Regions from separate parts of the Bacillus sp. PK6-026 genome, predicted to be linked through region 1. Evidence: riboswitches for the same ligand, from Rfam matches in the RefSeq annotation. Region 1 holds a riboswitch; the other holds the start of a gene.
What was found. A riboswitch is a leader RNA that binds a small molecule or an ion and turns the genes downstream of it on or off. The one in region 1 is predicted to bind lysine.
Positions count from the first base shown of each region.

Region 2: it holds a riboswitch for lysine, as region 1 does, so the genes downstream of both, M1D59_RS15585 (aspartate kinase) here and M1D59_RS18155 (amino acid permease) in region 1, are expected to answer to the same signal.

Region 1 covers NZ_CP096418.1:3,548,948-3,553,375, reverse strand. Annotated here, with positions in the region: gene M1D59_RS18170 (LTA synthase family protein) at 1-449, opposite strand, end outside; gene M1D59_RS18165 (metal-dependent hydrolase) at 549-1,019, opposite strand; gene sspJ (small acid-soluble spore protein SspJ) at 1,259-1,399, shown strand; lysine riboswitch at 1,559-1,735, shown strand; gene M1D59_RS18155 (amino acid permease) at 1,850-3,253, shown strand; gene M1D59_RS18150 (FecCD family ABC transporter permease) at 3,409-4,428, shown strand, end outside.
Region 2 covers NZ_CP096418.1:3,061,437-3,065,864, forward strand. Annotated here, with positions in the region: gene M1D59_RS15585 (aspartate kinase) at 341-1,573, opposite strand; lysine riboswitch at 1,721-1,901, opposite strand; gene uvrC (excinuclease ABC subunit UvrC) at 1,966-3,738, opposite strand; gene trxA (thioredoxin) at 3,884-4,198, opposite strand; gene M1D59_RS15600 (electron transfer flavoprotein subunit alpha/FixB family protein) at 4,411-4,428, opposite strand, start outside.

The DNA.
Region 1 (4,428 bases):
GATTTAGCGGAAAGCTTTTTGCCGGTTCTTGTGCGCGTTTTTGCCAGCCAGACCAAAAGAGCCAAATCCAGAAAAAGCGCGATGAAAACCGGATTGAACAGCTCCTGAAAACTGCTCCCAAGCCCCCCGAGGTTTTTTGCCTGGAACAGGACGGGAACAGTGATGAAATCGATGTAGAAACCATAGAAAATACTGTTTGCAATCAAGATGCCCGTCAGGACGACATTAGCCCCGATTAAATAGAGGCGCTGCGTTTTTTCGCGAAAAAAGAGGCTGATGCCGAGTACAGGGATGAGAAAGCTAAGCGGGTTGATAAACAGGATCAATTCCTGAAGTGCGTTGTCAATTTGTAAATTAAAGCCCAGCTTGTAGATGAAGTACGTTTTCATCCACATAAAAAATATGGATAGGCATAAAAACCACTGCTTTTTAAAAAATTGTTCTTTCATATAAATAGCTCCTCACATATAATCCCCGCAGGTAAAGAACACCAAGATAAAACGACTGAACAAAGCATAATACAGCAATCGGTCAAACCGTCCCTTTCGTCAGGCGATCAAGTTCGCAATAAAATAGCACGAAACAACGGTGAGCACAGCCAGAACGCCTTGTTCCGCCTTCCCGCCGGTTTTAATATAAAGGGGCAGCCGAACCTTAATGGCGGACGGAAAGAAAAGTTTGATGCCATTTACAGTCCCGGCATCAAGGAGCAGATGGCTCGCCATTCCGGCCATCAATCCGACAAAAATGCTCTGATCTATAAAATATAAATGTGCCGCAAATGCCGTGATGAGCAAAAAGAGCAGGCTGTGTGTAAACGTCCTGTGCCCGAAGACAGAACTGACCACTGCTGATAAAATCGGTAGCCTTCTGCCGATCTTGCTCTTTGTATGGCAAATATCCGGAATCAATGCTCCGATAACGCCCGAAGCTGTCATGAACACTGGATCATATCCGTAAAAATAAGCAGCAGCCGTGCAAGAAGCGACCCCTCCCATGATGTGTGTTTTTCCTGTCATATCGCTTCTCCTTTAAGACCTATAACAATTTCCTAATGAAAACTATATCAAGAGTTCTGGCGGCCTTCAAGACAGATGGTGGCAACTTGTCAGGCAAAAAACGCATTTTCCTGAGGCAATCAGCATGTTTACATCTAGAATATGGTGTTTTCAGTTAAAAAACACATTCAAGGTTCTGCATAATTTTAAAGTGATAAGCCAAATTAAAATTGTACCACATTTTTAAAGAGGTGATTCATTTGGGTATTTTCTTCAATAAAGATAGAGGAAATAAGGAAAAGGACCAAAACGCCGTTCGGGGGGCGCTTGAAGATGCAGGACAAGCGCTGAAAGGAGACCCTTTGCAAGAGGCGGTCAACAAAAAGAAAAACAACCGATAAATGACAGATGGAAGCGCCGTCTTCCATTCTGCAGAAGGCTGCCGAAACAGGCGGCCTTTTGGCGCGGCTGTCCGTTTTTCCATCACTTCCCTTTGACAGATTAAAATTTCTCTGGTAACCTCTTTTCAGAATATGTGATAAATCCTCACTCTTAACTCTTAGTGAGGTAGAGGTTGCGCGGATGATGAGTCGCATGTGTGAGGCTGATGGGGCCGATGATCATATGCAAAAGGCATCAGCGCCGAAGCATAAGGAAGCCATTCATTCTTTATGCTGGGTCTGCATTGAATAAGTGCAGGACTGCCGCGGGTTTTCCCGCGGAGGGCTATCCGGAGATCAAGAGTGTATGTTTAACCAAAGCATGGACTTTTGTTCATGCTTTTTTTATTTTGAATGATCTCACGGTCTGGTCCGGCATATTTTTTATAAAATGCTCGGAGGTTATATCTTATGGAACAGACAAAAAAATGGGGCTTCTGGCTTCTTACCGCTTTTGTTGTCGGCAATATGGTCGGCTCAGGGATTTTTATGCTCCCCAGCACACTCGCCCAGACGGCAAGCCCGTTCGGCGTAACGGCGGCATGGCTGGTGACGGGTGCGGGGGTGCTGATGATCGCCCTTGTATTCGGTCATTTATCCATTCGCCGCCCGGATCTTAAAGCAGGTCCGCAAAGCTATGCAAGAGCTTTATTCTCAGACCCTAAAAAAGGGAATGCGGCAGGTTTCACAATGGTATGGGGGTATTGGGTGGCAAGCTGGATCAGCAACGTGGCCATCATTACAAGCCTTGCAGGCTATTTGACGACTTTCCTGCCGATCTTAACTGACGGACGCGAGCTGATTGAACTCGGCGGCCACCCTGTTACACTCGGCCAGCTCTTGACATTTATCGTATGTACAATCTTGTTATGGGGGACGCATTTCATCTTAGTCTCCAGCATAAATGGAGCGGGCAAACTGAACTTTATAGCAACTTTTTCAAAAGTGCTTGGGTTTGTCCTGTTTATTGTTGCAGGTTTGTTCGTTTTTCAGACGGCTTTATTCGAATCATTTTATTTTCCAATCGAATCAGAAGGCAAAAGTATTGGGCTGGGCGGACAGGTTCACAATGCGGCGATTTCAACGCTGTGGGCGTTTGTCGGCATCGAGTCTGCGGTAATCTTATCAGGGCGCGCATCATCCCAGCGCGATGTCAAACGCGCGACGATTACCGGACTGTTAATTGCGCTCGGCATTTATATGGTCATCACTTTAATAACGATGGGCGTCATCCCGCACGATCAGCTCCAGGCATCGGATAAACCGTTCGTTGATGTGCTGCACGTGATCATCGGCAGCTTTGGCAGTGTAATTATGGCGGTCTTGGCAATCGTTTCTTTGTTTGGATCGATGCTCGGCTGGATTTTAATCGGCGCAGAGGTTCCGTATCAGGCGGCAAAGGCCGGTGATTTTCCTGCTTTCTTTGCGAAAACGAACAAAAAGGGAAGCCCGGTTAATTCATTGATCGTCACAAACGTGATGTCGCAGATCTTTATTTTCTCAACGGTTTCGGGAACGATCAGCGAGGCCTTTACGTTTTTAACAACGTCGGCGACGCTCGCTTACCTTGTGCCTTATCTTGTAGCGGCTGTTTTCAGCTTGAAGCTCATCCTCAAAGGGGAGACATACGGCGAACTGAAAGGTTCAAGAACAGGGGACGGCATCATCGCTTTGGCTGCTCTGGTGTATTCTTTATGGGTCATCGTTTCAGGTACGTCTGACTTAACCACCTTTATCTTGGGAATCGGGCTGTTTTTCGTCGGTCTTGCGATCTACCCGTTCGTCTACAAAAAGTTCAAAAATAATCAAGTGTGATAAAGTTCTTTGCCAGCCGGGTCTTTTAGCAGAAGATCGGCTGGCTTTTTGATTCCCGCCGAAATTTTTGATTAAAATTTCCGCTTAGGCCTGTTATACTATAAAATGAAAATGATAATCGTTATCGGTTAAAAAGATGAAAGGAATGGCATCGAGTGAGCTCTTACAAAAACATACATCGTATCAACAGCGCGGATGGCCCTGATGAAGAACAGAAACCGATCATCCGTCCGCTCGGAGCTGTTTTTGTCCTGGCCGGCGGAATCATGCTGCTGCTGTTTGGCGCCGCATTATCGATTGCGCTCGGTGCGGCTGATATAAAGCTTGGAACGGTTTGGGACGCCATTTTTCATTTTGATGCGAAAAATACGGCCCATCAAATTATTCAGGAACTCAGACTGCCAAGGACGGTAAGTGCGGCTCTTGTGGGCGCCTGTTTGGCGGTTTCCGGAGCCGTGATGCAGGGGATGACGAGAAACCCTCTCGCATCGCCGGAAATTATGAGCGTCACGCACGGGTCAGCTTTCGCAATTGCTGTCGCGTTTGCTTTTTTTCCGGGAACCTCATCGGTCGGGCTGATGATCTGGTCGTTTGCCGGCGCGGGTCTCGGAGCGGGACTCGTTTTTGCGATCGGAATGTTTTCAAAAGGCGGTCTTACGCCTGTAAAGCTGGCTTTGGCCGGTACGGCTGTCGGCACGTTTCTGAGCGCTCTTTCTACGAGCATTGCGATCCATTTTGATGTGGCGCGCGACGTCAGTTTTTGGTATGCCGGAGGTGTCGCTGGCACGAAATGGCTCAGCATTCAGTTGTTGGTTCCGGCGGCAGCGCTCGGTTTGGCCGTCGTTTTTGTCATCGCCCGTTCCATTACGGTTCTAAGCTTGGGAGAGGAGCTGGCGAAAGGGCTCGGGCAATATACGAAGACGGTGAAAGCGATCGGAATCGTGTCGGTTGTTCTGCTGACGGGTGCCGCTGTGTCCGTTGCCGGGGCAATCGGTTTTATCGGATTGATCATTCCGCATATTACCCGCTTTCTGGTCGGGGTTGATTACCGCTGGATCATTCCATGCTCAGCGGTGCTTGGCGCCGTCCTGCTGATCTATGCGGATATTGCGGCAAGGCTGGTCAATCCGCCGTTCGAAACACCTGTCGGAGCAGTCACGGCGCTTGTCGGCGTA
Region 2 (4,428 bases), 490 kb from region 1:
GTATTACAAACATCGCAACCGTATTGGGCTATGTTTAATCAAATTTATTTCGCACAAAGTGTCATAGGCGGGGACCGCGGATATATTTTATGAAGAAAAAGGATGCAGCACCGTAAAATCGCTCTGTGTTATTATCAATCGTCTCCCGACTACTGGAGCCATTCCACAACAAACAATGGATAAAAGCTTATCAGAGCGGAAAACAGCGATATGATTGAGCTCCCTAAGGAAAAATATTCATCTTCATTTTCGCGGATTTCCCGCCTTATTCGACTTTGCATTAGCCCTTACTAACTCTGATTACATACCATTCTCCTCCTGCTAGCAAATTGCAGGATGTTTAATTCGCAGCTATGCTTATTTTCGACAGTTCAAAAGCATCATGCAGCGCTTCAACGGCTTTCACCATATCGCCTTCGTTGACGACAGTCGAAACTTTGATTTCGGATGTGCTGACCATTTTGACCTGGATGTTTTTTTCCGCCAGCACAGCGAACATTTCCGCTGCTACTCCCGGGTTGGAGATCATGCCTGAACCGACGATCGAGACTTTGGCCAGCCTGTTTTCCGTTTCAATCTGTTCATAGTCGAGCGCGTCTTTGTATTCTTCGAGAACTTCGACCGTCCGTTTTAAGTCTTCCGTTTTCACGGAGAAAGAAATTGACGTTTGGCTTGTGCTTGTCACTGATTGAATGATGATGTCAACGTTGATGTTCTGTTTGGCGAGCGTTGTAAAAATCGTTGACAGCGTCGTCAAGCCGCTCGCCAGGCCGCATACAGTCACACGTGTGATCTGATCTTCAAATGCAATGCCTCTTACGATTAAATTCTGTTCCATTGATGATTCCTCCTCGATTAATGTGCCCGCTTCTTTCTCGGTGCTTGAACGGACTTCCAAAGGCACCTGATAGTTTTTCGCAAATTCAACAGCTCTCGGATGCAGGACGCCTGCTCCAAGATTGGCAAGCTCAAGCATTTCATCGTAGGAGATTCCGGCCAGCTTCCGCGCTGTTTTCACATAGCGGGGATCGGTTGTGAAAACCCCCGGTACATCGGTGTAAATGTCGCATTTATCGGCTTTCAGGGCAGCTGCGAGGGCAACGGCTGTCGTATCTGATCCGCCTCTGCCGAGCGTTGTGATTTCACCTTCCGCTGTCGTCCCTTGGAATCCGGCGACAACGGCGATTTTCCCTTCATTCAGACGCTCTTTCAGCTTGCCTGCATCAATGTTCGTAATTCTTGCGTTGCCGTGAATATTTTCGGTTTCGATGCCGGCCTGCCAGCCTGTATAGGAAACCGCATCATACCCCTTGTTCTGCAAAGCCATTGTCAACAGCGAAATTGTTACCTGTTCTCCTGTTGTCAGCAGCATATCCATTTCCCTGCTGCTCGGCTGTTCGGTAATTTCCTTAGCAAGCGCGACGAGGGAATCCGTCGATTTGCCCATCGCTGAAACGACGACGACAACATCATGACCGCGCTGTTTTTCTTCGATGATGCGGTTTGCGACATTCAATATTTTTTCCACTGATCCTACTGAAGTTCCGCCAAATTTTTGGACGATGAGACCCATCAAATACCACCCTTTTTGTTTTCGTTCGTGCTTGTTTATGTATGAAGAGGAAAACTTGACCGGCGGGCTGTACGTTTTTTTGTACAAAAAAAGCAATGAGAGAAATTCCCTCATTGCTTTAACCAACAAAAATGCCGATGATTTTAACAACGAGATAGCCCTCCAAGAAATGATTTCTTGACAGCCTTACATTTATTCAATGTAAAGCCAGCAGGAAAAACGAATGGATTTTTTCCCCGCTTCGGCGACGCTCCCCTTTCGGCTTTTTTCATCGGAATCCATCTTCCTCATCAAGCCTACTCTTGAAGTTCGCACCTCTATCTTCACCATATCACACGATCTTATTATGAAATTAGTACAAATTCTATCAGATTCTTTTTAAAAGTTCAACATTATTTTTTCAAAGCCTCTTCAATCAGCTGCGCCGTCTTCAGGGGGATGCCGAGCTTGCGGATATCTTCGGCGCTCGCTTCCTTCATTTTCTTAACGGAACCGAAATGTTTTAACAGCAGTTTTTTCCGCTGTTCGCCGACGCCCGGTATGCCGTCGAGCACCGATTGAAATGCGCTTTTTCCTCTGAGCTGCCTGTGGAAGCTGATCGCAAACCTGTGCACTTCATCCTGAATGCGCTGAAGCAGGTAAAATTCCTGGCTGTTCCGCTCAAGCTGGACGATCTCAAGGGGGTCGCCGATCAAAAGGTTGGAAGTTCTGTGTTTATCATCTTTCACCAGACCGGCAACAGGGACATCGAGCCCCAATTCATTTTCCAAAACGTCAAGGGCGGCAGACACCTGGCCTTTTCCGCCGTCGATCAATACTAAATCAGGCAGCGGCAGATTCTCTTTCAGCACCCTTGTATATCTTCTTCTGATGACTTCGCGCATTGACCCGTAGTCGTCAGGGCCTTCAACCGTCTTAATCTTATATTTGCGGTACTCTTTTTTATGCGGTTTTCCGTCGAGAAAGACGACCATCGCCGAAACGGGGTCCGTTCCTTGAATATTTGAATTATCAAACGCTTCAATTCGGTACGGCGTGTAGATGCCCAGTGCTTTGCCGAGCTTTTCAATCGCGCCGATCGTCCGCTCTTCGTCCCGTTCAATGAGCGAAAACTTCTCTTTCAAAGCGAGCTTTGCATTTTTATGGGCAAGGAGCAGCAGGTCTTTCTTCGCTCCCCTTTTCGGCTGGCGCACGTTCACGTCCAAAAGCTCCTCAATCATGTCCTTATCGACGCTGTCTGGAACTAAAATTTCCCTTGGGAGGAAATGGTTGTTTTTCGAGTAAAATTGCCCGATGAACGTCAAAAACTCCTCGTCTGCTTCCCTGTATAAAGGAAACATGCTGACATCTCTTTCAATCAATTTGCCCTGCCTGATAAAGAAGACCTGGACGCACATCCAGCCCTTGTCATACGAATAGGCAAATACATCGCGGTCAACCATGTCATTCAGCATCATTTTCTGTTTTTCCATCGTTGACTCGATATGGGCCATTTGATCGCGGAATTCTTTCGCCCGTTCGAACTGCAGGTTTTCCGAGGCTTCGAGCATTTTTGCTTCAAGTTCTTTCTTGACTTCATTGTATCCGCCCTTTAAAAAGCGGGTGATTTCTTCTGTGAGCTGTCGGTTTGTCTCCTCAGACACATCATATACGCATGGCGCCAGACATTGTCCGAGATGATAGTACAAACAGACGCGGTCCGGCAGTTTGGCGCACTTTCTGAGCGGATAGAGGCGGTCCAGCAGCTTTTTTGTTTCCCTCGCAGCCTGGACATTGGGATACGGCCCGAAATAGCGGCCTTTGTCTTTTTTGACCTTCCTCGTGACAATCAGCTTCGGATGCCGCTCGTTCGTGATTTTAATAAACGGGTAGCTTTTATCATCTTTCAGCATCACGTTATATTTCGGGTCGTACTTTTTGATTAAATTCATTTCAAGAATGAGCGCTTCGATGTTCGAGGAGGTGACAATGTATTCAAAATCTTCAATTTCACTGACAAGACGCTGTGTTTTGGCATCATGGGACCCGCTGAAATAGGAGCGGACCCTGTTTTTTAAGATTTTCGCTTTCCCGACGTAGATGACGGTATCCTGCCTGTCTTTCATCAAGTAGCAGCCAGGCTGATCCGGGAGAAGGGCCAGCTTTTCTTTGATTTTTTTGTTCATCAAAAATCCTTCCTTGTTTCGGCGTTTTTTCTTCATTTCAGTTTACCATGACCGACCGTACGTTCGCTACAATTGGAGAAGGAAGATGGCGCGTTGTAAGAAAAAAGCGATCCCTTTGGAATCGCCTTTTTCACAGGTTTCTATTTTACAAATGTTTGTTGACCAGTTCTTCAAGGGCTTCTTTCGGTTTAAAGCCGACAGATGTTTCAACCACTTCGCCGTCTTTTAGTATGAGGAGAGTCGGGATGCTCATCACGCCGTATTTGCCGGCAGTTTCTTGGTTTTCGTCAACATCGATTTTTACGATTTTCAGTTTGTCTCCCATTTCTTGATCAAGCTCTTCAAGTACTGGCGCGATCATTTTGCAAGGTCCGCACCAAGGAGCCCAGAAGTCGGCAAGAACTACGCCTTCACTTGTTTCAGATGAGAATGTTTGATCAGTTGCTTTTACGATAGCCATTCTTTCATTCCTCCAATTGTGAAATTATGCTTTTTAGTATAGCATCTCCCTTTGGTTCACGCTAACATAATGCTTGATTATACATTTCCCTATCTGCGCAGTTTTACACATCGGGATTTTAGCCTTTCTAAAAATGTCCTTATTCCATGTTATTTTGCAAAAGGCGGAAATGTGCCTATGTAAAAAGCCGGCCATTTCAGGCCGGCTTTTGATCAAGTACTGACGCTCAG